4 regions of the Paenibacillus sp. FSL R7-0331 genome follow, and region 4 is predicted to be linked to each of the others. Evidence: riboswitches for the same ligand, from Rfam matches in the RefSeq annotation. Region 4 holds a riboswitch; each other region holds the start of a gene.
What was found. Region 4 has a riboswitch for cyclic di-AMP ahead of R70331_RS00140 (resuscitation-promoting factor). Riboswitches for the same ligand answer to the same signal wherever they lie in the genome.
Positions count from the first base shown of each region.

Region 1: it holds a riboswitch for cyclic di-AMP, as region 4 does, so the genes downstream of both, R70331_RS02325 (hypothetical protein) here and R70331_RS00140 (resuscitation-promoting factor) in region 4, are expected to answer to the same signal.
Region 2: it holds a riboswitch for cyclic di-AMP, as region 4 does, so the genes downstream of both, R70331_RS16090 (APC family permease) here and R70331_RS00140 (resuscitation-promoting factor) in region 4, are expected to answer to the same signal.
Region 3: it holds a riboswitch for cyclic di-AMP, as region 4 does, so the genes downstream of both, R70331_RS26935 (KamA family radical SAM protein) here and R70331_RS00140 (resuscitation-promoting factor) in region 4, are expected to answer to the same signal.

Region 1 covers NZ_CP009284.1:528,454-536,420, reverse strand. The annotation lists gene R70331_RS02350 (lipoate--protein ligase family protein) at 1-262, opposite strand, end outside; gene R70331_RS02345 (CHAD domain-containing protein) at 496-1,407, shown strand; gene R70331_RS02340 (ThuA domain-containing protein) at 1,524-2,165, opposite strand; gene ytxJ (bacillithiol system redox-active protein YtxJ) at 2,331-2,657, shown strand; gene R70331_RS02330 (glutaredoxin family protein) at 2,654-2,893, shown strand; gene R70331_RS02325 (hypothetical protein) at 3,024-3,443, opposite strand; cyclic di-AMP (ydaO/yuaA leader) riboswitch at 3,556-3,752, opposite strand; gene R70331_RS02320 (hypothetical protein) at 3,764-3,964, opposite strand; gene R70331_RS02315 (TraB/GumN family protein) at 4,103-5,338, opposite strand; gene R70331_RS02310 (hypothetical protein) at 5,448-5,639, opposite strand; gene R70331_RS02305 (ABC transporter permease) at 5,684-6,991, opposite strand; gene R70331_RS02300 (ABC transporter ATP-binding protein) at 6,984-7,886, opposite strand; gene R70331_RS02295 (ABC transporter ATP-binding protein) at 7,890-7,967, opposite strand, start outside.
Region 2 covers NZ_CP009284.1:3,824,756-3,832,722, forward strand. The annotation lists gene R70331_RS16070 (protein YmzB) at 135-476, shown strand; gene murB (UDP-N-acetylmuramate dehydrogenase) at 537-1,448, opposite strand; gene R70331_RS16080 ((2Fe-2S)-binding protein) at 1,607-2,428, opposite strand; gene R70331_RS16085 (ABC transporter ATP-binding protein) at 2,464-3,270, opposite strand; gene R70331_RS16090 (APC family permease) at 3,460-5,277, opposite strand; cyclic di-AMP (ydaO/yuaA leader) riboswitch at 5,413-5,572, opposite strand; gene R70331_RS16095 (disulfide oxidoreductase) at 5,798-6,229, opposite strand; gene R70331_RS16100 (DsbA family protein) at 6,229-6,984, opposite strand; gene R70331_RS16105 (ATP-binding protein) at 7,079-7,967, opposite strand, start outside.
Region 3 covers NZ_CP009284.1:6,184,854-6,192,820, reverse strand. The annotation lists gene R70331_RS26950 (carbohydrate ABC transporter permease) at 1-47, shown strand, start outside; gene R70331_RS26945 (beta-galactosidase, LacZ type) at 81-3,134, shown strand; gene R70331_RS26940 (DUF6612 family protein) at 3,356-4,270, shown strand; gene R70331_RS26935 (KamA family radical SAM protein) at 4,347-5,510, opposite strand; cyclic di-AMP (ydaO/yuaA leader) riboswitch at 5,655-5,799, opposite strand; gene R70331_RS26930 (HAD family hydrolase) at 6,211-6,894, shown strand; gene R70331_RS26925 (mannitol-1-phosphate 5-dehydrogenase) at 6,931-7,967, shown strand, end outside.
Region 4 covers NZ_CP009284.1:28,470-36,436, reverse strand. The annotation lists gene purR (pur operon repressor) at 1-359, opposite strand, end outside; gene ispE (4-(cytidine 5'-diphospho)-2-C-methyl-D-erythritol kinase) at 476-1,330, opposite strand; gene R70331_RS00165 (small, acid-soluble spore protein, alpha/beta type) at 1,486-1,668, opposite strand; gene veg (biofilm formation stimulator Veg) at 1,822-2,097, opposite strand; gene yabG (sporulation peptidase YabG) at 2,368-3,267, opposite strand; gene rsmA (16S rRNA (adenine(1518)-N(6)/adenine(1519)-N(6))-dimethyltransferase RsmA) at 3,329-4,213, opposite strand; gene rnmV (ribonuclease M5) at 4,210-4,761, opposite strand; gene R70331_RS00140 (resuscitation-promoting factor) at 4,917-6,080, opposite strand; cyclic di-AMP (ydaO/yuaA leader) riboswitch at 6,373-6,601, opposite strand; gene R70331_RS00135 (TatD family hydrolase) at 6,800-7,570, opposite strand; gene R70331_RS00130 (HD domain-containing protein) at 7,625-7,967, opposite strand, start outside.

The DNA of each region.
Region 1 (7,967 bases), 500 kb from region 4:
GCAGCCTGCTGTCACGCAGTCCCAGCGCCACCCCGCCGGGATGGCTCCAGATGTGAAGGCACGGCGGGAGCAGCCCGGCGCCGATGTCACGGCACAGCGCTTCTTCGAACGCGAACGGAAGCAGCATATCCTGCACCTCCGCAGCTGTCAGGTCTTCGGCCAGGTGCTCGAACAGCACCATTTTTGCAGGAATCTCACTTACTGTTCTACGCTCCTGCCCCTCAAACAGGTTGTCCAGCAACCCTGAATCTTCATAAGCCACCACTGATGCTCCCCTTCTTCCCCGGATAATATGGAGCAAACCGCATGCACGGCAGCAGTCTGCTGTCCTTTTTTACCGTAATAACAGATATTGTTCTATTGTAACCCATCCCCTCCCCCTTGCCTAAAAAAGACAGGCAACATCATTTGAAATCAGCTCCGGTAACCGTTATCCTTATATCAAGGAAGATCGTTCATGCAACAGCAGTACACAACGTATAGGAGTGATGCCGCATGACCACTGAACAGCTGACAAAGGACAGGCAGATCAGCAAAACAAGGCAATGGGAACAGGCTATGATCAAGCTCTATGTCAATTTCCGTGATTACAGCAAGGATGCACTGAAGGGGTTCGGCGAGGAGGATATTCATCAGTCGAGGGTGAACAGCCGTAAGCTGCTTACACTGCTGTCCATACTGGACCCGGATCATTCTGCTGCCGGAGAGCTCTACACCCGGTTCAAAAAAGCCCAAAAGCGTCTCGGAAAGGTCAGAGATGCCGATGTGCTGATCGAATCCTTTAAGGAACGGCGGAAAATAGCCAAAAAGGACGGCGATGACAAAACAGCCGCACTGCTCAAATCCGTCATTAAGCATCAGCAGGACCAGCGCAAAAAATACCGCAAAAAGCTGGAAGCCGAGCTTCCGCAGCTTGCCGGGAAGGAGCTGGACCTGCTCTGGGAGGCTTTTATTACCGGACCGCTTGAGTCCTTGACCCAAAAAAAGGATGCCAATGTGGTCATGCGCGAGCTGGAAGTCGCCTTTGATCAGCAGAAAAAAACCTGCAAAGCGCTGTTTAAGGGACCCGAGTCGGAATCTGAGGAGGCTTTTGAAGCGCTGCACAACCTGAGAATTGCCGCCAAGGAGCTGCGCTATACGGCGAATGCCGCTTCTTTTGCACTTAATCAGAAATTTCATACCCATGAGGAATACTATAAGAATATTCAGGAGCAGCTCGGCATCATCAACGATAAGCGGGTCTGGCTGGACACTCTGCAGTCCATAGGGCGTGACGAGCTCGGTGTCGGCAAAAAGACCTGGAGCGCCTTCACAGACAGCCTTAAGAATGAGGTTCTGGAAGCGCTATATCATAACGAGGTTGTACCGGTAGCCGGGAAGCCCCGTGCTCTCCCCGCTGAACAGTAGTCCTGATCCATAAATATAAAGGAGGCGGGAAGCGCATGCCAGTCATGCCGCTTCCCGCCTTTTGTTCTGCCCCTCATAAGCGTTCTGCTTCAGCAACGCCTCCTCCGGTCTTGCGATCAGATCAGCCTGCCGGCCCACATCGCGCTTCTTGCAACCAGCTTGCGGAACGGCTCAACCGAAAAGGACGGCAGATGATGTCCCGGCATCAGATAGACCACCCGGCCAAGTCCGAACTCATGGCACCAGGCCGCCTGCCGCATCGCTCCGCCGTGCAGATATTCTGCGAGCACCGTGGTCTCAAAATAAGGGTGCATATCGAAATAATAAGGCTCGTCCTCAATCACAAAATCGTCGATTCCCTGCACAATCGGATGCTCCCGTACGGCTGCCGGTATATTGATTCCGAGAGCTGTGTAGTCCGGATGATGGGTGAAATGCCCGCCCAGCATTGCACCGAGCTCCGGATTGCGCTGCATGGATATTCCGTTATGAACCACCAGCAGGCCGCCGCCCCCGGCAACATAAGCCAGCAGTGCCCCGCTGTGGGCAGGCGCGATGGTATGATCGGAAAACTCCGTATAAGAGACCACCAGGGAATACTCTTTAAGACTCTGCGGGCTCAGCAGCCCGAAATCCTCAGATGCATCAACTGTAAATTCCGGTGACAGGATCTGCCGGAGCTCCTGATCCACACCGGCAAACGGATGATATTTTACCGCTGTATAGCTGCCGATTGCAAGGGCTTTCAATTCAGACATGAATAATGACACCTCTCCATCCATTAAACTGTTTCATTTCCAGGTATTTCTCCTTCACCTTAGCACTTCCGCCAGGTTAATACAAACGGCTTTTGCTTTAATTTTGAACTATGTTACAATCATCATTACAGGTTCTATTTCATATTTACAGGAGGGTGATATACGATGTCTATTCAACAGCTGCATACTTCTGATGAACTGCACCAATATGTCGGCCAGCCCGGCAAAAAGCTGCTGTTCAAGCACAGCACTACCTGCCCGATCAGCGCTAAGGCGCATGAGGAATTCCAGGCTTATGTACAAAGCTCGGATACACCGGCGGCCATTGTCCATGTCATTGAAGACCGTCCGGTCTCCAATCAGATTGCCGAAGAGTTCGGCATCAAGCATGAATCCCCGCAGATCTTTCTGCTGGACGGCAGCGATGTAAGCTGGAACACCTCCCACTGGAAAATCACCCGTTCTGCCATCAAGGAGGCCGTTGATAAATGAGCCAGCCTGTAATTGTCTACTCTACCGCAGGCTGCAGTGACTGCAATCAGGTTAAACAACTGCTCACCAATCAGGGCATTCCTTTTGAAGTGCGCGATATTATGGCAAGCGCCGTCTATCAGGAGGAAGTTGAAAAGCTTGGTTTTATGGGTATCCCTGTTACGGTATCCGGTGACCGGGCCGTCAAAGGCTTTAACCTGCCGGAGCTTGAGGAACTGATTGCCGCTGCAAGATAACAGCATTCTATACTCAGTATAATTAGCAAAAAAAAGTATTCCCTGGTCCGAAGCCCGGGGAATACTTTTTTTTATGGTTAAAACATATAGCAGCATCTGCACTCGGTTGGCCCGCTACATCCAATGCCCCTTATTCACACTCTGCAGCCAAATGGCTGACATGTCCGCTGTGGCTGTAGATGACATTATCGGCTCCAAGCCCCTTATAGACCAGCCTCGGCCTCATCGAGGTCGTAATCACTGAAATCGGCCCTGACGTCCATGTCCGGCACATCTGCACATACCGGCAGCATAAAGCGACACTGCTCTCAAACAGATAGATCCGGCCTACCGGAAACGGCGGTCTGAGCCAGGTATTCAGATGCCGGGTATCCACCTCAAAAATCACCTCTACCCCCAGCTCCGCCAGCCGCTGCTTCTCAGCCGGATTATTGGCAAGCCCCGCAAACCGTGCACCCTTCATGATCAGCAGCTTAATAAAATGCTCTCCCGCCTTGGTCGGCGCACAAATGAGTATATACTCTTCCTGAGTGTCCATAGCTGTCTCCATCTTCGTCTCCCCTTCCGCCTTACTTCTATATGTGGATTTATTTATCTCTAAATGAACAGCAAAAAAACCGCAAAGGATGCCCTTTGCGGTCCGGTTAACGGTCACAATATACTGATCCTCTCTGCAATACGCTTACGAGGTTAGCTGCCGGATTCGGGCGTTGAGAGTCGCCCTACCTTCCCTCTGTGAGAAGCTTAAGCTTCTCACAGACTCAAGGATTCACCCCATAACCGGCACCGCCTGCTTACCCGCGTCCTCCGGTTGTTGGTTCCCCCGCTTTCCGTAACGGAAATTAAGCGGATTTCATATGTAGTTATCTTTTATCTCTTTTTCTTTTTGCCGCTGCTGTTCTTGCTGCTCTTCACGAACCGCAGGGCAGCCATCAGGCAGCCCAGGATTCCCACACCCAGCAGCAGTGTCTGTACCGCACCTAGCAGGGTGCTGCCATCCGGCTGAAGCAGACTGCTAATCGCAATCAGCAGGACGGAACCCGCGACTAATACCGGGGTTTTTAGATTCATGTTCAAGCCTACCACTCCTTAGTACTAAGGGTACACTATCGGCGGACGGATCACCAGCCCTTAGCAAATTCTGCCGCCGCCGGGCAGAAAAAAGGTGCCTCTCCTATCCTGGAGGGGCACTTTTTTTCTGTTGTTATATTATTTACGCACCACAGTATATCCCTTATCCTGGAGCAGCTTGATAATGCCATGCTCGCCCAGATAATGTGCCGCGCCGACTACGATGAAATACTCTTCATTCTTGCCGTTCTTAAGATAGCCGTCGATTTTGTCAGCCATACCGATATTACGGTCAACCAGCATCGCCTTGTAGTATTCCGCGTCTCCGGCAAAGCTGTTCGTCAGCAGCAGCAGCTGCTCATCATCGCCAGTCTTCCAAATCTCGGCCATCATATCCACGCTTTGATCAATTACATCGTAGTTTTCAATCGCTGCAAGAAGGTTCTCTTCCTGCAGCTTCTTGGAGAAGTTATTGAACATTCCCAGCTGGGACTCATAAGACTCCAGCTCCATAACCGGAATTTTCCGTTCAATCGCCTTCTGTATGAAGTACAGGTCAATTCCGGCAGAAGCCTCATAGCCGGCCGTCGCTGCTTTTAGGCTGCTCAGTGTCGTTTCCGCTACCCACGGCTTAAACTGGTCCAGCGCATTAGTCTTAAGGCCTGCCTCCTTGAGCACCTCACCCAGCTTCGCATACGTCTCACCGGAAATATGATCCTTCAGCGTCGTGCCGTCCTGGTACATGCCCATGTTCAGAACCAGCTTTTGTGATGCCTCATCAGCTGCCTTGCTGATATCAATTTCTACGCCCAGATAATCGGACCCGGCAAAGGCTTCTTCAAATTCCTTGCTCAGCGGATAGAAGCTGTCATCTGCAATATGCATCGAGCCGACCAGATACACGGTATTGCCGTTGCTCTCGACTTCCCACATGAAGCCGCGTCCGCCTTGCGTACTTACAGCACTCTGGCTTCCGTCACCCGCTGCCTTGGTCTTCAGAACTACCGTACGGGTCTGTGCATCCCAGCCTACCTCGTAACCCGCTGCATCACCAAGAACCCGGATAGGTGCGTAGGTCACGCCGTTGATTACAGTAAGCTTGCTCTTCAGTGTAATGGCTTTACCGTCTACAATGGCATAGATTGTGTCACCTGCCGCATTCTGCAGCTGCACATCCATTGCTTCAAGCGTAGCTCTGAGCGGAACAAGCGTGGTGCCCTGATTGTTGACCGGAGCTCCCGTCTTGTATTCGACGGTCTGATTGTTTACTTTTACTGCCGGCTGCTGCGGGGCAGCCATGGCCGGAACTGCTGTTGCAGTAAGCAATCCTGCCGATAAGGTAAGAGATAATAGCATTTGCTTCCAGTTTCTCATTTACTTAGTCTCCTTCAGCTTCATATAGTCCACATATAATAATTAAGCAAAATCAGGATGCTTGAGACACTCGGGTTACAAAATTTACTATTCAAGTACGGATATACATTTACGCTCTGCTTCTGCGTTCCTTAGCCATTACCCACAGCATTGCAAATACTGCTGCAGCACTCAATCCCACGCTTAATCCTTGTATGAAATCACGCACCGGGGAACCGTTCGTATCTATCACAAGACCAAACATAACCATGTTCAACACGCACACTGCAAGAAACAGGAAGTTCTGATTTTTTTTACTCATTGTGAATTTCTCCTCTTATTTTAGATTTTTTATAATTGTTTGCATTAGATTTTGTAAGCCTTCATTGCTTTTCTGATTTCCTTAATACTCGGGCGCTTGCCGTACATCAGTACGCCTGTGCGATAGATCTTCGCCGCCAGCCAGCCGAACACAAATGTGGTTGCCAGCAGAATAACCAGCGAGACGATAATCTCCCAGAAAGCGACCTGGCCGACTCCGATACGCAGCAGCATACTGAGCGGTGAGGTGAACGGAATGTAGCTCGCTACCTTGACCAGCATAGTATCAGGAGCCCAAATGCTGAATAAAGGAACGTAGAAGTTCACGAAGCCGATCATCATAATCGGCATTACCGCCTGGCCAAGATCCTCTGTACGGCTGACAATCGATCCGACCGCCGCGTAGATCAGGGCATACAGGAAGTAGCCGAGAATATACAGGATCAGCCCGTAGACCAGCAGCCCGATGCTTAGCTGGCTCAGATCCAGCTCGAAATCAGCCAGTATGCCGGAGTTATGCGGCAGCAGGAGATTGGCAGTCACACTGAGTGCAATGATGGCAATCTGCATCAGTCCGACCAGGAAAATACCGATGACCTTGCCGAACATCTGGGTTAACGGCGATGCGCTCGTAATCAGAATCTCCATGATGCGGGAGCTTTTCTCTGAGGTAACTTCTGCCGAAATCATATTACCGGTCATCATAATGGACATGAAGAACAGGATCAGAAGGACATAGACAACTACATAGTTGATCGTTGCCGCTGTCCGTTCAGTCTCTTCCCCGGCCTGGGAACCATCGGCGCTGAGCTCCTGTGTATCAATCGTTACCGGGGCGTACATAGCGGCGACCTGGCTGTCTGTCAGCTTGTCACCGACAATCAGCTGTGTGTTGACCGCCTGCAGAGCGCTCTGCAGATAAGTCTGCACGTCTCCGCCAAGCTCACCGTCCTCGTTGTAGTAGGTTACAGGCGGAAGTCCTTCACCAGCTGCTTCACCAAAAGTGAGATAGCCTTCGATAGTACCCTTATCCAGACCTTCCTTCAACGCTGCATCATCAGCTGAAGCAAATGCCGTGAAGGTTACTGCAAACGTATCGCTGTCCGGATTAGCAGGAGCTGATGATGCCAGGAGCAGCTCGGCTGCCGGGTTACCGGTCTCTGCGATTACTGCAATCTGGCTGCGGTTGCCGGTATCGCCAGCCTTATCTTCGCCCTTGAAAACCTTGATAAAATAAGGAATATTCATCCCAATGCTTAGCAGAATAACCATAATAAGCGTTGTTATAAGAAAAGCTTTAGTCTTCACCTTATTCTTAAAAGTAAATCCAATAATGGTCCCCATCTTATTCATTCGAATCACCCACCGCTCTGATAAAGATTTGGTTTAGCGTCGGTTCTTTAATCTCGAAATGCTCGACCTCACCGGCAAGAATGGCCTGCTGCAAAATACGCTGTGCTGCACTGATATCGCTGATCGACAGTACATAGCCGCGTTCCTGCCGCTTCACTGCGGTTACTCCGGCAATACTCTCCAGTCCGGCAACCTCGCCGGCTGTACGCAGAATAACCTCTTCGCGCGGATAACTCTTTTTGATCTCGCGGATATCGCCCTGCACCACCGTATTGGAACGGTCGAGAATCGTAATGTGCCGGCACAGCTCCTCCACATGCTCCATCCGGTGAGTGGAGAACAGGATGCTTGTTCCCTGGTCACGCAGCTCTTTGACCGTGTCTTTCAGCAGCTCCACATTGACCGGGTCCAGTCCGCTAAACGCTTCATCAAGCACAAGAATCTTCGGCTTATGGACAACGGCGGCGATAAAGCCCATTTTTTGCTGATTACCCTTCGACAACTCTTCAATTTTCTTGTTGTAGTACTCAGGAACCTCGAAACGGTCCAGCCAGTAGCGCAGGCTCTTGTCTGCATCGCCTGCGGCCATCCCGCGCAGCCGGGCAAGATAGATAATCTGGTCGCTGACCTTCACCTTCGGATATAGACCCCGCTCTTCGGGCAGATAGCCCATCAGATGCTGCAGCTCGTTGCTGAACTCCTTGCCGTTGTAGAGGATTTTTCCCTCATCGGGATAAATCAGGCCAAGCACCATACGCATTGTAGTCGTTTTGCCTGCCCCGTTTGCTCCGAGCAGCCCGTAAATCTCGCCTTGCTCCACCTTCAGATTAATTCCGTTAACCGCTGTCTTATCGCCGTACTGCTTCACTACCTGTTCCAGCTTCAAAGCTTCCATTGGTTAATCCCCTCTCTTCTGGTCTAACAGGACCGGACGATGTCCTTGTGTCCATAGGCTAAGTATTTCATCCAGTTCCAG
Region 2 (7,967 bases), 3.1 Mb from region 4:
CCGAATACGCATAAACGTATTGTACACATCATCCGCTACCGGCAAACATCCGGAGCCGGATAACCCGGTGGATTCAATCCCGCCGAACGGGGTAACATAGAATATAATCTCCTGCATAAAGGATGGGATCGCTTATGGAACTAGCTGTACAGCAGCTTAAAGATTGGTTGAATTCAGAAGCAGGACAGACGGTAGTCATTACAAAGCAGGAGCTTGACGATGTCGATACCGTCCATTTCAGCCTGGAGTCGGTAGATTACCGCGGGGCTGAGGAGGTCATTGACGATTATCTTGGGGATGCCTTAATTCTCAGGGGAAGCGGAAATACGCTGAACGGGGACGGTGAGCTTGTACCGCTTCCGCAGCCGAGCTATGAAATAGCTGTAAGCGGCTTACAGCTGCATTCGGCGGAAGCCGACAGGGCGGAGCTGCAGACAGACCGGGCTAAATACACCCTCTCCTTCGGACAGGCTTAAAGCAGCATTGTTAATTGGGCAATAAAAAGGAGGCCGCAGCACTTGTCTGCGGCCTCCTGCTCAGTCTTCCCCGATAATTCTGACTTCCGGCTCCAGCTCAATGCCGAATTTATCCTTGACCGCAGCACGGACATGATGGATCAGCCCGATGTAATCATTGGCTGTGGCATTATCCGCATTCACAATAAACCCGGCATGCTTGAGGGATACCTCTGCTCCGCCTATTCTCACACCCTGAAGCCCGCTCTCCTGAATCAGCTGTCCGGCAAATCTGCCCGGCGGCCGTTTAAACACACTTCCGCAGGAAGGGTATTCCAGCGGCTGCTTCGACTCGCGCAGATCGGTCAGCTCATCCATCTTGGCTCTGATAACGGCCGGCTCTCCCGGCTGAAGGGCAAATCTCGCTTCCAGTACAATGTAATCCCCGCCTGCAAAAACACTGTGCCGGTAACCAAATTTCAGCTCCTCACCCAGCAGCGTAACAAGTTCACCGTCTTTATTCACGGCAAGTGCGCTGTGCAGCACATCCTTGATCTCACCGCCGTAAGCACCGGCGTTCATATACAGTGCACCGCCTACTGTTCCCGGGATGCCGCAGGCAAATTCCAGACCCGTCAGCTCCCGCTCAAGCGCATAGGAGGATGCGTCGATAATTTTGGCGCCGCACTGGGCAACCAGCAGACCGTTCTCTATAGTCATCTTATCCAAAATAGAAGTATACAGCACAATTCCGCGGATACCGCCGTCGCGGATAATAACGTTTGATCCGTTACCCAGCACGGTTAGAGGAATATCCTGCTCCTTGGCATAGGTAACCACACGTTGAATTTCTTCATAGCTCGCAGGCGTTGCCAGAATGTCGGCAATGCCGCCGATTTGTGTAAATACATAGGGCTTCAGCATTTCCCGGCTTCTTACCGTTCCGTCCGGAAGAAGCTGCTGCAAATCCTTTTCGGTTTGGCTTATGTTCATCTTTCATGCTCCTTTATAATCAATACATGATCCGGTGATCAGCCTGATTGATGGCATCCACAACTGTAACAACGAACAGGCTCCCTTGTCAATGACGGGAGCCTGTTGCTGCTGCTGTGCTTATAGAGTTTATGCGGACATTTTATGAAATATTATTTCTATGCCTGTCCTGCTGATGCCGGTTTCCTGAACTCCGTCCGGCGTACCGCCCGTTCCTCTTCTTTCAGCCGCGGGCAGGTATAGCAGTAGCTTCCTCCTTCGGTCCGGTAATAGAGGCAGCAGCGGTTGCGCATATTCACGGTCTTATCCGGATCAGCCAGCGATTCAAGCTTGCGCACCTGGACGCGGAACGGATTTTTCTTCAAACCGAATATTTCTGCCGGTATTTCTTCGCACAGGTACCTGTAATCGTCCTGCAGCGTATTCAACAAGCGCTCAGGAAGCCCCCCCGAGGTAAAGACCTCCAGGTAATAGTTAAATTTGGTAGGCAGCTGTCCCCAGATTTCTCCACCGGATAGTCCGGTGACCCGGGACAGCATGGACAGCATCGGAGCAGCCGTATCCCGGTAGAACCGTATCAGCTGCTCATTGCGCCATTCTCTCCGCTGCCCGGCTTCCGCCGGAGCAGGCTCAAATGACCATTCACCCAGAGAAAAGGCCGCACGCCAATATCCATCGGCAGGAATGAGATGTACAGACAACCTCTGCAGACTGACGACAGGGACAGCGGATGCTACGGTGAGCGCATACTGGACTGCAAGAGCAATATTTCCGAATGCTCCGGCAAAGTAGGTTGCTGCCACCTTATCATCCAGCCCTTTTATCAGCGGCCTGTAGCATTCGATAAAGGCTCTCATTCCGGCTTCATCAGCCATATCTCCGGCATTAAATGAATGCTTAGTGCCTTCGGGGATACCGGGATGAAGGTCAAATTTGCTGCCGAAATCCTTTATCTGTTCCTGCTCCTGTTCTTCTGTCATCTCATTTCCTCCTCCTGATGCTTCCCTTAAACTATTTATAATCCGGCTGCCTTGTACGCCGCCAGCTCATACGGCAGGCACAGCGGCACACCGGTCCGCGGATCAGCAACAATGTCACATTCAATCCCGAATACCTTACGAAGCACATCCGGAGTCATAACCTCAGCGGGAGCCCCTTCACTGATGACTGTGCCTGCCTTGATCGCCACCATATGCTGCGCGTAGCGGGAGGCATGGTTCAGGTCATGGACTACCATAATAATGGTCCGGCCTTCCTCCTGGTTCAGCTTCTGCAGCAGCTGCAGCACTTCCAGCTGGTGGGCCATATCGAGGAACGTAGTCGGCTCATCCAGAAACAGAATCTCCGTCTGCTGGGCCAGAGCCATAGCGATCCAGGCACGCTGGCGCTGTCCGCCGGAGAGGCGGTCGATCGGGCGGTCATGGAATTCCTCCATACCGGTCACTGTAATGGCATTAGCGATGATTTCACGGTCTTCCGGCGTCATTGTGCCGAAGCCCTTCTGATGCGGATAACGGCCATAGCTGACCAGCTCGGACACCGTCAACCCGTCCGGTGCCGTCGGGTTCTGCGGCAGGATCGCCAGCTGGCGGGCTACTTCTTTGGTAGACAAGGTATGAATAGATTTGCCGTCAAGCATAACGCTTCCGCTCTTGGGCTTCATGATCCGGGCCATTGTTTTAAGAATTGTAGATTTGCCGGAGCCGTTAGCTCCAACCAGTGCGGTGATTTTCCCGGTTGGAAGTGACAGGTTAAGCCCCTTCACTATTGTTGCTTCCGCGTACCCGATACTAAGCTGTTCTGTATTCAATCGTTCTGACATGTTCTCCACTCCTTAAATACTTATGTATAGTGATGCTTTGAAATTGGATTATCCAATTGAAATCGTTTATCAACCGACTGATATTGTTTCTCAATTACCATTATCGCAAATATATGAAAGTTGTACAAGAGTTCACACAAAAAGGCCGCCTCCGTCATCAACGGGAGCAGCCCTTTTCCTATTCCCCGACTATTTATGCAGATGGTACGGTACTGTTGCAACTACAATATCCTTCTGATTCATGAGGTAAGAGCGGATGAACAGACTGGTCTGATTATGGAGAACCGCCTGCCACCAATGCTTCGTAATAAACTGCGGAATCAGCACCGTAATATGGTCCGTTGAAGCGGTCTTCCACTCTACGGTTTCAATAAACTTGACCAGCGGGCGGATGATGCTGCGGTACCGGGAACGCAGAACGATCAGGCGCACACCCGGATTCCATTCCTCCCACTTCTGCTCCATCCGGTGAATCTCCTCTTCATCAAACCCTACATATACAGCCACCACATTATCCGTCAAGGACTTGGCATAGCTGATTGAATGAAGCACGGCGCGGGTTACACCGGCTACAGGCACGACAACGGTACTTCCTTTAATACACGGCTTATCGGTTGCCGGGCAAATGCGCAGCTGGTCTGCTGTGTTCATGTAATGGCGGTGAATCCGGTGGAACACGAACATGACGACCGGCAGGAAGATGAAGGCCATCCACACGCTGGAGAACTTCGTAATAATGAAGATCATAGTAATTGTGAGTGTAGTGAGCATGCCGACCGTGTTCACTGCAAACTTGTTCTGCCAGCCCTTGGGTCTTGTTTTGAACCAGTGCACCATCATCCCGAGCTGGGACAGTGTGAACGGGATAAATACGCCGACTGCATACAGCGGAATCAGACCTTCTGTATTTCCGTGAAAAGCAGCTACCAGCACCGCCGACAGGACGCCGAGAAAAATAATTCCGTTAGAGAAGCCCAGCCGGTCTCCGCGGACCATAAATGCATGCGGCAGATACTTGTCTTTGGCAAACATGAAGGCCAGCAGCGGGAACGCCGAGTAAGCCGTATTTGCAGCCAGGAAGAGGATGACAGCCGTAACCCCTTGAATGAAGAAGTACAAACCGCCGCGGCCAAAGGTTGACTCCGCAATTTGTGACACTACTGTTGCTTTTTCATCCGGGGTAACCCCATACCAGTAAGCCAGCAGGGTAATACCTGTGAACATCAGACCGAGGATAAGCCCCATCATCATCAGCGTTTTGGCGGCATTTTTTTCAGCCGGAGCCTTGAAGTTCGGGATCGCGTTGGAGACTGCTTCTACCCCGGTCAGTGCCGAACAGCCGGAGCTGAATGCTTTTAATAATAAGAACAGACTGACATTGGACACCGCCGAGCCGATTTCAGGAACACTGGCATGAGCGCCTACAGTCAAGTATTTGAACACCCCTGCACCGATCAGAAAGAAGATCGAAACGACGAATAAATATACCGGGATTGCGATAAAAGAGGCCGATTCCGTAACCCCGCGCAGATTGACGATCGTTAACAATAGAATAACAGAAACAGCAATAAGTACAGTATGATCATGCAAGCCTGGAAAAGCCGATGTGATCGCGTCCGTGCCCGCCGAGGCGCTAACGGCAACGGTAAGAATATAATCGACCAGCAGCGATCCGCCGGCTAACAGGCCAGTGGGTACACCGAGATTGCTTTTGGCTACGATATAGGCTCCTCCGCCCTGCGGATAGGCAAAAATCGTCTGCCGGTAGGATAGAATGAGTATGGCCAGCAGGCCCAATACGGCAAGCGCGATTGGCAGGGAGTACCAGATGGCAGTGAAGCCCGCAGCCACCAGCACCAATAGAATTTGTTCCGTTCCGTAGGCTACAGACGAGAGCGCATCAGAAGACAGGACAGCCAGTGCCTTTACCTTGGATAACTTTTCATGATCGTGTTCGTTCGACTTCATCGGACGTCCGATCAATAGTCGTTTTACCTTGCTTACCATTGTTGTAACAGTTCCTCTCTTTGTTAGTTGAACCGGTTATACCGTGCGCTGTTTTCATCGTTTTCATAGGGGGATTTTCATAAATGCAGGCACAAAAATAAGCATACGGAAATGATCCGCATGCTTCTGGCATGGTCATTATCCCACCTTTGCTTACGAGGTTAGCTGGCGGATTCGGACTGTGGAAAGCCCTACGGTTACAGCCTTTACGGCCTGCTTCCGATTCACCCCGTCGGCCTTTCAGCCGAGTTTGGTTCCCCCGATTTCCCTGCGGAAAATTCAGCGCATATTCAACTTCTCACAAGGCTTAATGATAGTCTACAAAGCATTCCCAGTAAAGCTGTGAAACAAATGAAAAGACATGAAAAAACATCCAAAACACGCAATTCCAAGATCGGGGATGAATGGCTCTTTCATTCTCTTGCATTATCCCTTTGTATCTTGGTTTTAACGTATTTCGGATGTTATTTGTGACAAAAAAATCATGGTTTATTATGTGCTGAAGCCTGCTGTCAGCGGTCTATTCCCCTGCCGTATCTTTGCGTCCTGTCCACAGTAAAATTGTAATCAGCGTGAAGGCGGTCAAGGCCATCAATGGGATGGTAATAAAGCCTAATAGATTCACATAATCAACATTGCAGGGAACGCCTACTGTACAAGGAAGCACCTTGCTCAGTGCAGGAATCTTCTGCTCTGCATAGTGATAGATGGAGATGCTTCCGCCGATGATGCTTAACGGCAAGACGTAAGGAATAATCTTTTTATCCCCGCGGTACGTGGCAATTCCCAGCAGAAACAGCTGCGGATACATGAAGATACGCTGGAACCAGCATAGCTTGCACGGCTCATATTTCAATACTTCGCTCAGATATAAGCTCCCTGCAACCGCAATAATGGATACGAACCAGGCCAGATACAGACAATGACGCCGGCAAAAGGCAGTGAACCTCATCACTGGGCAACCGCCGCTTCGGAAGCGGCCTGAATCTGGGCATCAATAGCCTCCATATTAAACGGCTCATTGACCATTACCCCGTTGACAAACAGCGTTGGTGTAGATGATACGCCGGATGCTGTAGCCAGCTGCACTTCACTCTGGATCTGGCTGTTATACGTTTTGTCTTCAATGTCTTTGCGGAGCAACTCGAAATCAATTGGCAGCTTCTCTTTCTGCGCCAGCTCGACCAGGAAGTCAGGCGTAGCCCATTCCTTATTCTCGTCGCCTTGATTCGCATAGAGAGCATCATAGTATGTCCAGAATGCATCGCTGTTCTGATTATAAACCGACAAGGCTGCAAGGGCTGCCGTTGTTGAGTCAGGACCAAGGAAGGCCAGATTTACAAAGTACAGGGCTGCCTTATCCTGATTTACATATTCCTGAACAATCTGCGGCTTGATTACACCTGCAAACTGGGCGCAAGCCGGGCATTTGTAATCGCCGAATTCCACGATTTTGACCGGTGCATCTTCACTGCCCAGTCTCGACATTTCACTGTAATTGAATTCAACCGGTGCAGCTGGTGTGCCTGCTGTTGAGCTGTCTCTGCCGGCCAGCATAAATAATCCTGCAAAAATAACAGCCACCACCACGATCGTCGAAACAATCACTATCAGTGTTTTCTTCTTTTGGTTCTCCATCTGCGCTACGAGCTTCTCATTTTTGCTCTTCTGGGGAAGTGCAGCGCTTTTGCGTTTGTTTTTGCTCAAGTGAGAGTTCCTTTCTGTCCCGCGGGACCCGTTGAATATGAATCATATAATTTAAAATTATATAATTAAACTTCTCACTTTGGCAAACCTAAGCTTATACAGCCTCCGTTTTCAGCTCCAGGGAGTCCGGCTCACTAAAGTCCCGGGACTCTTCGCCCTCCATCTGTCCTGAATCAAGCATCAGGCTGAAAACAGCCTCAGTCCCGGTACCGGGTTCTGAGTTAATTCTGATGTTCCCGTCCATCAGCTCCACCAGCTTCCTGCAGATCGCAAGCCCAAGCCCGGTGCCCGGATACTGCCGGTTATGTGAGGCATCCAGCTGGGTAAAGGGTTGAAATAACAGCGGCAGCTTATCCGCAGGGATGCCAATACCGGTATCCTTGATGCGAAAAGTATATTCTCCTTTTGTGCCCTCTACTGAGCTGAACCCAACCTCAATTGTCACCCCGCCGTCAGGCGTAAATTTGACGGCATTGCCGATCAGATTCACCAGAATTTGGCGGATTCTCAGGCTGTCCCCTTTTACATATTCAGGAATATCCCCGGTAACCTGCAGCTTCAGCTGCAGTCCCTTTTCCTTCGCAGCCGACTCGAACAGCTCGGAACATTCCGTAAGCAGTGCCTGAAGCGGAAAAGCTTCGCTGCGCAGCTGCAACCCGTCCGAATCCAGCCTGGAGAAGTCCAGCACATCATTCACGACACTCAGCAGCGCCTGACTGCTGTTATACTGCAGCCTCAGCAGCTCCTGCTGACCGGGTTCGGCAATGTCATCGGCAAGGAGCTGATTGATCCCGATTATACCGTTCAGCGGTGTGCGGATCTCGTGGCTCATCGTTGTCAGGAACTCGCTTTTCATCCGGTCTGCGCCTTCTGCGGCTTCCTTGGCTTCAATCAGCTGCTGCTGAAACTGTATAAAGGGCGTAATATCCTCAGCAACCAGATATACCAGCTTCTGGTTGCCGTGAAGAAGCGGGAAAACAGTC
Region 3 (7,967 bases), 780 kb from region 4:
TGATGCAGAAGCAGTTCGTTGCCGGTATGGTGGGATCAGTGAAATAATCATTTAAAATTCACTTTCTATCTGAGGAGGAAATGAAATTGGCAGTTACCCCAAGCTTGAGCTGGCTGGAAGATCCGGGAACCTTTAAGGTAAACCGGGTGGAAGCTCATTCGGATCACCGATATTATACAAACATGGCTGAGGCGGAGGCCGGAGCGCCGATGGATATGCGCTTCAGCCTGAACGGAAGCTGGAAATTCAGCTATGCGCCGAATCCGGCAAGCCGTGTGGAAGCTTTTTATAAGGAAGAATACAATTGCACAGGCTGGGACAATATTCAGGTTCCCGGACATATTCAGCTGCAGGGCTACGGCCGGCCGCAATATGTAAATACAATGTATCCTTGGGATGGGCTGATTGATCTCCGTCCGCCGCACATCTCACCGGACCATAATCCGGTCGGCAGCTACGTTAAGGAGTTCCGCCTGCCGGAGAATATGGAGAACGGGCCGCTGTTTATTTCCTTCCAGGGTGTAGAATCAGCGTTCTATGTCTGGCTGAACGGTGAATTCGTCGGTTATGCCGAGGACAGCTTCACTCCATCGGAATTTGACCTGTCTCCGTTTATGCGGGCAGGCAAAAACAAGCTGGCTGTTGAGGTATACCAACGCAGCACCGGCGGCTGGCTGGAGGATCAGGATTTCTGGCGCTTCTCAGGGATTTTCCGTGAAGTCTACTTATATACAGTTCCAAAAGTCCACATCCGTGATCTCGAAGTACGGGCTGAGCTGGACGATACTTATACGCAAGGCAGCCTGAACGTAACTATGCGCCTGCTGGACACACCGCAGGATACAGTCAGCGCGAAGCTTGAGCTAAAGGACCGGGACGGGGAAATTCGCCTGAGTACTGAAGGTACCTTTAACGGGCAGGAGCTTACGCTCTCAGGAGACGTTGCCGATGTTCTGACCTGGAGTGCAGAGAATCCATATCTCTATACCGTTTGTCTTACTTTGACGGGTGCAGACGGAGCGGTTGTGGAAGCTATTGTACAGAAGGCCGGCTTCCGCCGGTTCGAGATGAAGAACAAGCTGATGTGCATCAACGGCAAGCGGATTGTCTTCAAGGGCGTCAACCGCCATGAGTTCAACTGCCGCACCGGCCGCAACATTACCCGCGAGGATATGCTGTGGGATATTGAGACATTGAAAAGAAGCAACATCAACGCTGTACGTACCTCGCATTATCCGAACCAGACGTTATGGTATGAGCTGTGCGATGAATACGGGGTTTATGTAATCGACGAGATGAACCTGGAAACGCACGGCTCCTGGCAAAAGATGGGCGCGGTTGAGCCGTCCTGGAATATTCCGCACAATGATCCGAAATGGCATGACATCGTGCTGGACCGTGCGGTCAATATGGTGGAGCGGGACAAGAACCATCCGTCCATTCTGATCTGGTCCTGCGGTAACGAATCATATGCAGGGCAAGTCATTCTGGATGTGGCGAACTGGTTCCGCAGCCGGGACAACAGTCGTCTCGTGCACTATGAAGGCGTGTTCTATGACCGCAATTATAATGATACAAGCGATATGGAGAGCCGGATGTATGCCAAGCCGGCCGATATTGAGGAATATTTGAACGCTAATCCGGACAAGCCGTATCTCAGCTGTGAATACATGCATGCAATGGGCAACTCTGTCGGCGGTATGCACAAATATACCGAGCTTGAGAACAAGTACCCGATGTATCAGGGCGGCTTCATCTGGGATTACATTGACCAGTCGATTCTAAAGAAGGACCGCTATGGTAACGAGTTCTTCGCATACGGCGGTGACTTCGGCGACCGTCCGACGGATTACAGCTTCTGCGGGAATGGTATTGTCTTTGCTGACCGGAAATGGACACCGAAGATGCAGGAGGTTAAATTCCTGTATCAGAACTATAAGCTTGCGCCGGAGCAGAGTGGTATCCGTGTGATTAATGAAAGCCTGTTCGCAGGCACGGATCATCTGGCACTGGAATACAGCCTGTATTGTGAGGGCGAACTGCTTGGCAAATGGACCACAGATGTCAGCGCAGCTCCGCAAAGCGAAGTATTGGTACCGATTGAGCTTCCACATACAGAAGGAACGCCGGGTGAATACAGCATCCAGGCTTCCCTGGTGCTGAAGGAAGAAGAGCTGTGGGCTGAAGCAGGTTATGAAATTGCCTTTGGCGAGCACATCTTCAATGTGGAAGCCGAACCCGCTGAACTCCCGGCAGGTGCCTTGAAAGTGGTAGAAGGGGATGTGCAGATCGGCGTAATTGGCGAAGGCTTCACCGTGATCTTCTCCAAGCAGGTCGGATCGCTCGTGTCGCTGAACTATCACGGACATGAGATGATAGAAGCTCCTCCGGCTCCGCTGTTCTGGCGCGCAGCTACCGACAACGACAAGGGAACCCAGCTCGGTTACCATGCCGGAGCCTGGTATGCAGCAAGCCTGGCCCGCAAATGCGCAGAGGTAACCCTGGAGCAGCAAGAGGGTGCGGTAACGGTAAGCTTTGATTACCGGTTCAGCATTCATGAAGAGCTGGCGTTCAAGACAGCTTATACTGTGTATGGCGACGGAACGGTAAGAGTACGTACGCGTTATTCCGGCGCTGCCGGTCTTCCGGATGTGCCGATCGTAGCCTTGTCCTTCAAGATGTCCGCTGACTATGAGCAGTCCGAGTGGTACGCGATGGGGCCTGAGGAGAACTACATTGACCGTGCGTTCGGCGCCAGACTCGGCGTATTCAGCCGGAAGGTGCAGGACCTGCCGTCCCGCTATCTTGTACCGCAGGAATCAGGTAACCGCACCGGCGTCCGCCGTGTGAACATCACCGATAAAGCGGGAGTCGGGCTGCAGATTTCAGCTCCGGCAAGCGCGCCTGTAGAGTGTACCTTGTCACCATACACTGCATTCGAGCTGGAGCATGCCGCTCATCCGTTTGAGCTTCCGCAGGTTCACTACACTGTAGTAACTGTTGCCGGCAGACAAATGGGCGTCGGCGGTGACGACAGCTGGGGCGCACCGGTTCATCCGGAATACAGAATTCCCGCAGACCAGCCGCTGGAATATGAATTCTTCCTGTCCAGTTTGGGTTTGGGAGAGAGATAATATTGTAAAAGAAGCCGGCCCCGTTCTGATGGTATTCAGAGCGGGGCTGTTTTTTGCGTACACTGTATAGGTCAGGGGACCGTTTACAGGAAATTATCACCATGATAAATTATGGGTGGGACAAGTGCCCATGGCAAACATATTATGATCGGATACCCGGAAGGGCAGTCTTGGGAGAGGCTTGCTGTGGCGGGAATTGCAATCCGAGAGGGAGATTCGGGATGAAAAGGGTACTAAAAACAATCGGCACAAGTCTGGTAGCGGGGGCTGTGCTGCTGTCGGGAGCGGCTGGAGGGGGGGCGGGTTCTGATACAGTGTCGGCTGCTGCGGCCAAAACACCTGCTGCTAAGGCCCCTGCCGCTAAGGTGCCGACTGCGGATCAGGTGATCAGCAACGTAACGGCAGCGGCGAAGACATTGAAGAATTTCCACATTGATGTAATCAAGAAACAGGATGTACAGAGCGGCGGCGTGAAGATTAGCAATACCAACACACTCAATCTGGATATTAACCGCCTGCCTGCCTTTGCTGCAGCGGGCAGTGTAAAAGTCAGCCTGCTGGAGACTTCTTACGAGCTGTACGCTAATGCTAAGGAGTCTTACTATTTGGTAGACGGCAGTGAGCTTATCGCAGATTCTGAAGGAAGCTATGAGGATAGTGAAGAGTTCAGCAATACTGATGCTGTAACGGACGGTGACGGAGAGCCGATCGATCCCGACGCGCAGTATTGGATTGACCTGGAGAAGGAAGAGTGGGATACGTTTTACTCCAAAGGCCAGTATGATCCTGCAGCTATGCTGGATTCCGTCAAAGCCTACAAAAAATCAATGAAGGTAAGCATTGCCGGAGCACAGACTGTTATGCAGTTTACACTGACTGATCCGGCTGCAGCTAAGGCGGTCATTACCTTATATGACCAGGAGAATCTGTGGGATGGGGAGACCCTGCAGCCAAAGAGTGTAACCTGGAAAGTATTCGTTAACACCAAGACATGGCAGACAGAGAAGCTGACCGTTGACCTGAGTTATGTACTGGCTGCTGACGGAGCGAAGGATATATACACCACCAAGATTGAAGCCAAATACTCTAAGAATAATAAGACCGCAACGATTGTTAAGCCGGCTGAGCTGGAGTAGAGCTTATACTGGATATAATGAACAGCCCCGGGGGATATTCAGCTCTCCGGGGCTGCCGTTGTTTCAATAGTCAACCTTACTTTGCAGTAACAGTCTCCTGCAACGATACATTAGCCGGCAATACACCCGCATTTTTCTTCAGAGGTCTGCTCCAGTACTGCTCGTTTCCAGGCAGGTCGTCGAACCATTCAGCGTCCTCAGGACAATCGAGAATCATGAATTTACCATACTCCTGATCCCGGGACTGATGGTATTTGAGATAGGCTTTACCTTGCTCAATAGCCAGAATTTCGATTTTGCCGGAGGAGTGGCTCATGGAGAGCCGGACTCTTTTGCCGAGGCCTGAGGTTCTGGCTTTGGCTTCCTCGACGATCCGGTACACCTGCTCAAGCGGCAGGACGAACTCACGGTTGCCGGCAATAGGCCGGTTAATGAAGAAATAATAGGGCGTAATTCCGGCCCAGGAGAGGCGGTCGAGCAGCTCGCCCAGAACAGCAGGATCATCATTGATCCCCTTCAGCACCGGTGTCTGGTTAACGATGATTGCGCCTGCGTCATGCAGTGCCCGGACGGCCCGCTTTGCCTCCGGGGTAAGCTCCCGGGGATGATTAATATGTGCCATGATGTAGATCCGCTTCTCTACAGTGGAGTGAGTGCAGATCAGGTCGAGCAGCTCGGGGTCCTGATAGATGCGCATCGGATTAAATACCGGCAGCTTGGAGCCGAGGCGGATGATTTTGACATGGGGAATGGCCCGCAGGCTCTCAATAATGAACCTCAGCCTGGACGTAGAAAGAATCAGGCTGTCGCCTCCGGTCAGCAGAACATTGTTAATTTCCGGATGGGCGGCGATATACTCGATACCGGCGGTAACATCGGAAGGGGCTTCCTTGACATCGTTGCGGAACAGCCGTTTCCGGAAGCAATAACGGCAATAAGCTCCGCAGACCTCGGAGACGATCAGGAGCGCCGTCGTCCGGTATTTGTGCTGGCAGCCGGGAACCACATAGTTAGCCCCCTCATCGGAGGCATCCCACTCCCCATACTCCAAAAGCTCTCCCTCCCCTGGGATGACCAGCCTGCGGATAGGATCGTTCGGGTCTTCCCAATCGATCAGGGACAAGTAATAGTCGTTGGCCCGAAACACAAATTTGTCTGTGATCTCCTTCAATCGTGACCTTTCTGCTTCGGGCAGCATTTCCATTTTGTTAATGTCGGTTATGTATCGTACCTTTTGCACATGAATCTCTCCTTTGTTCTCATAATGACGAGACAAGAGGGAGCCTTGATGTCAAAAAGCCAAACTGGCAGCCAGCAGGGCCTCTTAAAAAGCACAAAAAGAGACCCTTAGCACAAGGGTCTCATGTTATTGGAAACATAAAAAAGCAGACCCATCCACTACTGACGAGGTTAGCTGACGGACTCGGGTAAGATGGTACCCTACATTGCATAGCTCAATGATTCGCCCCAATTGACTGGTTCCCCCGCTTTCCAGACAGTAAATGCTGGAAATTAAGCGTGGTTAAAGTATAACCCACTAAGTTTCCTAAAGTCAAAAGTATTGCCAAAGTTAATTTTGCACCGTTAGGCTTGGCTTCATGCCGCAAGGCCGGAATACAGGGCATTTTTTGGGGTGCGAAAAATTTTTTTTGATGTCATGTTTACCGTCTGCTTGTACAGCGGGGGCTTTTTAACCTTGTAATCTCCCGGGGGGGAACGGGATAACCCGCGGTTGTCAAGGGGTTGAACAGGCAGGACGGGCAGGCGGAAAGCTTCTCTGCAGGCGCTTCTTTTTCCCGCAGATGAAGCGGTTACCACCGCTTTTTGTAAGCGGAAACAACGCTTTTCATGTCAGCTATCGCGCTTGACGGATGCAAAAATCGTTTGTTAAGGTTTTGACAGGCAAACCAATACCATAAGACCGAGGGAGATGATTGATTTTGATCAAGGGGATTATCTTTGATTTTGACGGAACGATTATCGATACCGAAACTGCCTGGTACACCGCCTTTAGCGAGGCTTATGAGGAGCACGGGGTAGAGCTGACGCTTGAGCAGTATTCTACCTGTATCGGAACAAGCCTGAACAGCTTCAACCCGTACGAGTATTTAATGACCGAGCTTCAGCTTCCGATTGATAAAATGGAATTCAGAACGTCTGTCCAGCAGCGGCACAGCAAGCTCATGGAGCTGGAGGCAATCCGCCCCGGAGTGCAGAATTATCTGGACGCCGCCAAAGAAGCCGGGCTGCACATGGGACTCGCTTCAAGCTCTTCGATGGAATGGGTGGAGCGGTATCTGCAGCAGCTGGGCATCCGTGATTATTTTGACTGCATCCGGACTTCGGATCATGTTGCTAACGTGAAGCCGGACCCCGAGCTATATAATCAGGCACTGTCCTGTCTCGGCCTTTCGCCAGAGGAAGCAGTCGCCATAGAAGATTCTCCGAACGGCTTCAGGGCGGCTGCGGCGGCGGGGATGAACTGTGTGGTCATTCCGAATGACATTACCAGCTTCCTCGAATTCGACACTCCGCCCACACCGTATCATACTGTGGAAAGTCTGAGTCTGCTGGATTTTGATCATATGATCAGCCGTCGCTGCTTCGAAGCTGTGAATTCATAAACAACTATAAGTTCATCTAACAAGGGGGGATTTATATTGAATGCCGTTCATTTTGGGGCGGGCAATATTGGCCGGGGCTTCATTGGACCAATGCTGTCGCGCTCCGGGTACAGAGTGTGTTTTGTTGGAAGGAATAAACAAAAGATCTCCAGGCTGCAGGAACAGGGGCAGTATCCGCTTACGCTTGCCAATGAAAACCGTGACAGCTATATGATCAATAACGTGACCGCCCTACATCTGGATCATACGGAGGAAGTGGCACATGCGATCGCGGAAGCAGAAATTGTAACGACTGCAGTAGGAATTTCGGCGCTGGATGATATCTCGGGCACAATTGCCCGGGGGATTGAATTAAGACTCTGCAATAGTAATCTTAAGCCGCTGCATGTGATTGCCTGTGAGAACGGAATTAACAGCAGCGGACGGCTCAAAAACTCCGTGTATGCGCATATGAAGCGATCTTTCCAAGAAATGGCCGATATCTCCATCGCCTTCCCCAACGTGATGATTGACCGCATCGTCCCTGTCCAGCAGCATAAAGATCCGCTTGAAATCCTCGTTGAACCGTTCAGCGAATGGGTGATTCCCCGTGAGGATCTGCTTGAGGACCATATAGAAATCGAAGGTGCACATTATGTGGACTCTCTTGACCCCTACCTTAAACGCAAGCTGTTCACTGTCAATACAGGTCATTGCAGCGCGGCTTACTTCGGTTATCTGGAGGGACATACCAGTATTCAGGAGGCCATGGAGGAGCCGGGTATCCGCTCGCTTGTCCGCGGGGTGCTGGAGGAGACAGGTAAGGTGCTGGTGCAGTTGTACGGGTTGGACCCCCAGGGTCATCAGAATTACATTGAGAAAATAATGCGGCGGTTCATGAATCCGGGGCTTAGCGATTCCGTTGCCCGGGTGGGGCGTTCTCCTCTAAGAAAGCTCGCATCCAAGGACAGACTGGTGCTGCCGGCGATGCAAGCCCATAAGCTTGGTCTGAAGACACCGCATCTGCTCTCCGCAATTGCTGCTGCGCTGTTCTTCGACGCTCCTAAAGACCCGGAAGCCCAACAGCTTCAACA
Region 4 (7,967 bases):
CCGGCCTGCTCCATCACTGAAGGCAGACCCAGCAGGTCGGACATATACAGATAACCGCCGGGCAGAATCCGGTCGCTCTGCTCCAGCTCCCCGCACAGGCGGTTCACAAATTCCAGGGCCAGATCCGCCGGTATACGCGGAATATAACGCACTCCTCCGGCTGCACCGGCCAGTGTCTGCAGCTCACCTATGCCTTCACCTTCAAATACCTCTTTTATAATAGCCAGATCTTCGCTGATGGATGACTTCGCCGCGCCATACAAGTCCGAAAAGGTGGACAATGGCAGCAGATCATGCGGTTTCTCAAGTAAAAATTGGGTCATATCAACCAAACGCTGGCTTCTTTTAAGTTTTTTCACAGAATACTCCTCGCCAAAACCGAATATTATTAAAAATAATATCATTTTTGTACGGAATTACACAAGAAGAAACGGTTAAGCCGTCCTTTGGAGGAGGATAACCGTTTCGTCATGCACTAAGTCAGGGAGCGTACAGCGTACACTTCCTTGCAGAAGCCGCGCAGCCCGTTATAAATTCTCGCTACCTTAGACTGCTTCGACACAAGGCCGAACACAGTCGGTCCGCTTCCGGACATCAGCACTCCATCTGCCCCCAGCCTTACCATAGCTTCCTTGAGCTGCTGGACCTCCGGATGCAGCTTTAGGGTCACATCCTCCAGTACATTGCCAAGACCGGCGCAGACTGCCCCAAAATCGCCTGCCTCAATCGCCTGCTGCATACGTGAAGCAGAAGGATGCACCGCTATCTGATTGGCCCGCACGCGGCCGTATACCTCCGCTGTGGAGACATTGATCGGAGGCTTGGCCAGAATGACCCAGCACTGCGGGGGGTTCGCGATATGCGTCAGCTTCTCTCCCCGGCCTGTAGCCAGAGCTGTGCCGCCGGTGACGCAGAACGGAACGTCAGAGCCAAGCTCGGCCCCCAGCTCCTGCAGCTCCTGCGACGGAATACCAAGGCGCCAGAGCCGGTTCAGGCCGCGCAGCGTAGCCGCAGCATCACTGCTGCCGCCGGCAAGCCCGGCAGCAACCGGAATTCTTTTGTCCAGATGAATATGTACTCCGCTCTTCACATTGTAGCGGTCCTTAATCAGTCTTGCTGCCTGAAAGGCCAGGTTCTTCTCGTCTAGCGGGATATATCCGGCCTGGCTTGAGATGATAATGGAATCGCGCTTCAGCTCAGACAGCTCCAGACGGTCTGCCAGATCGACCATTGTCATTATCATTTCCACTTCATGAAACCCGTCAGCGCGCTTGTGAAGCACATCCAGCATCAAATTGATTTTGGCCGGCGCTTTTTCATACATTTTCAAGGCGTTCACCCACCCTCAGCTTTTCCCGTAAAAACAACTTAACATATTATATGAGAAACTTGTAATGAAGTCCATGATCAAAAGTCCCCACAATCAGAAAGAGGGCTCTGCCGCCAGGGCAGGCCCCCGTTTCTGACGCCTGTAACAGCTGCGGGCTACAGCTCTGACTTACGCGCAGCCTGCTCGGCAAGCTGGATTGCACGCTTGACCATATTACCGGCATCCTTAGCCCGAATCCCGCCCCAGCCGTCCTTTTCCACCGTGTCATAGAAGCCGAGCTCCTTGGCCAGCTCTGTCTTCAGCTCCTCTGACATTATCCCCCGTTTTCTGCGGCTCATTGGCTAATGCCCTCCTTTTCGGTATTGGATAATAAGCTTATTGCCCCTATAGTATGCTGCCGCAGCGCTCTGCCCATTCCCGGTGCCGCTAGTTCCATGAAATTATGAGTTCAAAACAAAAACAGCCCCGCAAAGGGGCTGTCCTGTAAAACATTAAGCTTTAATATACAAAACCTGCATCTGCCCGTCATCTTCACAGACTGTGATTTCCACAGATTCGGTAAGGATATCGGCGTAGCTATAGGAGACTCGCTTAAAGGTCTGCTGCTCCTGATCCAGTTTGACAATAAAAACAGAAGGGTACGTTTCTTCCAGGACACCGGTGCGTTCAACGGTCTTACGGCGGCCACCGTTAGCCCGCAACGTAATCTTATGACCGACATGAGCTTCGAGACTGCGTTTAATTTCCAACAGCGCGTTATTAGCCATTGCCTGACGACCACCTCTTTCCTTGTCCCATTATACATCTTTTCACAAACTTTGTCAAATCAAATAATTAATTATAGAGGATGTAAAAATAGTTGTCAACGGGATTTTTTTGAGAGAGTAGATTACCGGTTAATTATTATTGTTATATGCAACAAAATAATTAGCTACTGCAGGAGAGAATAGCCATTAAGAGTATAAAAAAAGAAGGACAGCATTAAGCTTATCCTTCCCCTCATTTGCTTCTGTCATTCCCCATACTGCTGAATACAGCTAAATTACCGAAGGTGTTACCTTCAGCGTAGACAGGTTCTGCAGCCGAGGCATGCCGATCCTGAAGCTTCCGCGCGTTTCGATGCCGCCCATCCCTTTGCTTCCGCTGATGGTATGATTCAGCACATCCCCCAGGTTCACTGTCTCACGCACAGAGGTAAACGCAGCCTTGGCTGCGATGTACACCGGGTCCAGCGCATGGATCAGTATTCTTCCCGGTGAGCTGGCAAAATTGGCTCCTGTGCCGAGCAATGCTTCGAAATGGGACTGGCACGCTCCGGCTACAATCGTCAAAGCATCAAAATTACGCTCATACTCCCGTGCTGCCTGAATTGCCGCCACAAAATGCTGTGAATTTTTGTAGCTGCTCAAGCTGTAAAGATCATAAGTATTGGACTGCTTAAGTACACCGTCATGGCCCGTAATGACAACGATGTCCGGACGGACACGCGGAAGCAGGCGGTACAGTGTATCGGCCATCTTGGATTCATGCACATGATGCCCTTCTGCCGGTATCCGCAGCTGCTCGTAGAGACTCAGGCTTTTCCGAAGATAGAGCTGATCTCCGTCCAGATGCAGCACCTTGCCCGGCACTTCGAAATAAGCTGCTTCCTTAGGGGCTTGCGCCCAAACCCCGGCAGCGCTCTCGCCGCTGCGCTGGCTCTGCTCCTGTCGGTCCCTGCGAAGCTTTGTCAGCGACTCCGTAGCCTTAATCTGAGCCTGCTGTCCCCGTTCTGTGATCCGGGTAGGCGGCACCTGTAACAGATCATCCAGAGGGGAATCCGCAAGCAGGCGGAATTCAGTCCCCTTGATTACAGCTGCATTCTGCATTATATTTTCTACCCGGAAGGTCACATCTCCGCCATATGATTTACGTACAACCAAATCTCCTAAATTCATTACAACACCACCTCTACCCCCATCGTATGGGCAAAGGCCTCGGTTGGTTCATAAACAGCCGCTATTTAACGCCGGCAGCCAGCAATACCGCACTCAGCCGCGCATACTCGGCTATACTCAGCGTCTCGCCGCGGCGCACCGGCTCAATCCCTGCTTCAGCCAGCAGCGCCTCCAGGCGCTCACGCCCTTCTCCCGGGAAGAAGCGGGCCTTAAGGTTGTTGGCAATAGTCTTACGGCGCTGCGTAAAGGCGGCCTGCACCACATCGAAGAAATGCTTCTCGTCAGCCACCTCCACAGGAGGCCGCTCGCGCACCTTCAGGCGGATAACGGCAGATTCAACATTAGGCTGCGGGATAAACACAGTACGGGGCACGATACAGACCAGCTCCGGCTCACTGTAGTATTGGACCGCTATGCTCAGGCTGCCGTACTCTTTGCCTCCGGGAGAAGCAGCCATGCGCTCGGCTACCTCCTTCTGAATCATCACGACAATATTATCGAGCGGCAGCTTTTCCTCCAGCAGCTTCATGAGGATCGGCGTAGTTACATAATAAGGCAGATTGGCAACCACGCTTACCTTATCGACCGCAGCAAAATCCTCGGCGAACAGCTCCTGCAGATTCACCTTTAATACGTCATCGTTGCGGACTTTGACATGGGGATAAGCCGCAAGCACATCGCGGAGAATCGGAATCAGCCTGCGGTCGATCTCTACCGCCGTAACTGCACCTGCCTCCAGGGCAAGCCGTTCTGTCAGCGCCCCGATACCAGGCCCGATTTCGAGGGCGCCTGACGATGGGCTAAGTCCAGCTGCGCCGACTATTTTGTCCAGAATGTTCTGGTCAATCAAAAAATTCTGTCCCAGGCTTTTTTTAAATGAAAATCCGTAGCGCTGAATAATTTCCTTCGTCCGTGTCGGGGACGAGATTTGGTCAAATCCGCTCATGTAATGTTGCCTCCCTGATCAATTTGCGTGAGAGCCGCTTGAAACTCCTCCGGGGTAATTCCAAACATGGCCAGCCGCTTAAACAGCTGCTTGCCGTTGCAGTAGCCTATGCCCAGCGCATTGCCGAGTGCCATTCTCCGCTCTGCGGCTCTGGGGTGAACCAGCATCCCTGCAGCCATAAGCTCGTCCAGCCCGATTAGTGCAGGAGCCCCCTCGAAGGAGGTGTGAACATTGGCAAGCGCATGGCGTATCGCCTCGGGTGAGGCATTTTCAACTCCAATATCCCCCTTGCGGGTAGCATCCTTCTCCGGTATAAAAGCATGCTTGCAGCCCGGCACCTTGGACGAAACAATCTTGCGTATGCGCTCGCCGGCATGGTCGGGATCGGTCAGGATAATTACCCCTCTGCGCTCCATGGCCAGTGCAACTTTGGCAATGACCCTGCGGTCTACCGCTGAGCCGCCCGTTTCTATCGTATCGGCCTCCACCGCCCGTTTGACGGCAACCGTATCGCTTTTGCCCTCGACTACAATTAGTTCTTTAATCATTGTTAAGCTCCTTCCCTTACAGCAGAAACACAAAAAGAAGAGGATTCGCTCCCCTTCTTTTTGGCTAAAGAATGTATAAGTGATGAGCTAGCCCGTTCATAAAGTGCTACCCTCACTATATCGTATAAACCGTTAATTTGCAAAAGACGGCCGCCTTAATTCAGTTCGGGCTTCACGGGTCCAATCACATAGACTGTCCGGGATTTACGTCCGAAATTGCGGGCGTGGCTCAGTGAATCGTAGTAAACATCGATCTTATTGCCTTTAATGGCACCGCCTGTATCCTCTGCACGGCGGAATCCCAATCCCTCAATATACACCCACCAGCCGATAGGTATTACACTTGGATCAACTGCAATAGTCCGGCCTTCAGTTACGCGCGTTCCCGAAGCCGTTTTTGTTCCGATGCCGGGCTCTTCCGAAGAATAAGCGGTCATCGACACATTTTTAATCATTCTTTTGTACTCAAAGTCTACGCCTGCCTTGTGCACGACGTTGGTTGTTGCCGCTACTTTTTTAGCTGAACTGGAGGTAGTTGTTTTGGTTTTGGTAGTGGTTGCTGCAGCAACAACAGGTGTCGGAAGCTTCTTGGTACCAACGGCAATAATCTTGTCTTTGGTAACGGTCTGCACTTCCTTGCCGATCAGGGTCTTCGAGACCAGCTCACCATCCTGATAAATCTTCTGGTAATGCTGGATGATGGCTCCCGGCTTGCCTGCCTGTGCAACTCTTACGTCTCCCTTATACAGGGAAGGATCTGCGGTTTTGATGACTTTGAAGGGCAAGCTTACTGTCTGCTGTACCGTTTGCTTGGTAATACGGACAATCTTGACTTCCATGTCAGGTGTAACTGCGGTATCAAGCGAAGGGAAAATCTTGTCGTCGCCGTCCAGGCTGTAGCCCAGCTTGGTAATGGCATCTCCGAGTGAGTCCTCGGTAGTATAAAGCGTCTTGGTCGCGCCGTCTGCAGTAAGCGTAAGCTTCTGGGCACGGGTAATGGTAACACGGTCGCCGTCCTGTATTTCATCGGTAAGGCCTATGGATACTACGTCATGCGGCGTCAGCGTAATCTGCTCCTTGGCCAGCACATCGCTGAGCAGCGCTTCACGCGTTTCAAGCGTAAGCACTTCTCCGTCTATCACTAAGTTAATAACTTTATTGCCTTGACCGTGTACGTAGAGCAGAATTAACAGCGCGATAACAATAGATACCGCACCTGCAAGCGAAAGTACGCGAGGGTTCACTTGCTTCAACCGTAATGCGAAAGACCTGCTGGATGATTGCGAATCATGGGATACCTCTGGTTGGAATACGCCCATTCTCTCCATCCTCCTTACATAGCCCCGTCGTCCAAATAGTATATCAAAAGTTGACTGAATCATATCTGACGAAACTAAGTTTGAGATTGCAACAGGATACGCCCGCATAACTTCAGCGTTTCCTGCTCATGGATCGCCTGCCCGGCATAAAGAATCCCAGAACCTGTTATATAACAGTATGCTGGGTACATCCGCATTATTCAAAACAAAAAAAGCCCAAAAGAGTTCTATAGAGGACTCTTTCGTGGCTTCTCCGGGTGTTAAAATACGCGGGAATGTGTATGCACGAGGTTTCCTCTCTTACTTGCGCTTACGGGGTTAGCTGTCGGGTTCGGGCATAAGAGAGACGCCCTATCTCAGGTCACCCGCTCACGGCGGTTGCCCTCAAATTCACCCCAAAGACCACGTGAAGAAATCAAATAAAGTCTGCGGCATTTCCTGGTTGTACTCTATGTACGCTCATGCGGCAGTGCATTATTGGTTCCCCCGTTCTCCATACGGAGACTCAGCGAGACGATCCATGAATCAGTGACTGTCACAGTAACAACAGCTCACTGCACTGAAAAGATGATATCCTGTTTTGATGCATGTTGTAAAGGACGGTTCAACCACGTTTACGCAAAAAAATGATTAAAATATTGTAATATTCGGCCATTTTAAGATTAAAAAGATTTAATATATCGCTTATACTTCTTTTTTCACCTGTTTTCCTTCCGATTTCAGACAATCCCAAATCGTTCCAGTGCGTTCGCATACGTAATTTCAGCTAATTCCTGTAAATCAATCCCTTTTATTTCCGCCGCTGCTTCTGCCACCAGTTTTACATAACTGCTTTCATTGCGCTTGCCGCGGAAGGGGTGGGGAGTCAGATATGGCGAGTCCGTTTCAATCAGCAGACGGTCGAGTGGCGTCTTCGCCAGCACCTCTTTTGGTACTCTGGCATTCTTGAAGGTAACCGGTCCGCCGAAGCCCAGATGGAAGCCCAGATCAAGACACATTTTTGCCGTTTCCCAGCTGCCCGAAAAGGAGTGCATAACACCGCCAACCTCATTTGCCTTCTCCTCCCGCAGAATCCGGACGACATCCTCATGAGCATCACGGTTATGGATACAGATTGGCATATTCAGTTCACGGGCCAGCCCGATTTGCTTACGGAGTACCTCATGTTGTATCTCTTTGGGAGAGGTATCCCAGTAATAATCCAGCCCGATTTCTCCGATAGCCACCACTTTGGGATGGCTGCACAGGGAAGCGATCCATTCCAGATCCCCGTCCCTCATATCGACCGCATCAACCGGGTGCCAGCCGACCGCTGCATAAATATAATCATAGGATTCGGCCAGCTTCATGGTTGTCGGGATGGTTTCCCGGTTAAAACCAATGTTAATCATCTTCGTTACTCCGGCCTCCCTGGCCCGGGAGATCACTTCCTCGCGGTCCTCGTCGAATTGCGGAGCATCCAAATGGGTGTGTGTGTCGAATAAGCGCATTAAGCAGCTTCCTTCCTGTCCTAATTTCTATGATGAATACCAACTTTTTTTGTATTATTTTGCAAAAATCTCAGCAATGGAGGACGGCAGCTGTGAAAGTGCTTTCTGCAGCTTGTCCTGCGGGAAATAAAGATGATACCGGCCGCGGTGAATTCCGCTGATAGAGCGGACAATATCTGAGACCTCTGAGATTTCCTTCAGCCTGTCATAGCGGTCAAGCAGCAGAATCTGTTTGCTGTCAAAAGCGTCACCCGGGCGGAATACATCATAGGGAAGATCTGTCGGAAAATCAATTTCCAGGTCATATTCGGCATTTAGTCCGGCTGCAGCGAAGCTGCGGCGGATTTCGTCAATTGTTTCAGTATCCAGGTTATCCGTCTGTACATATTTATACAGT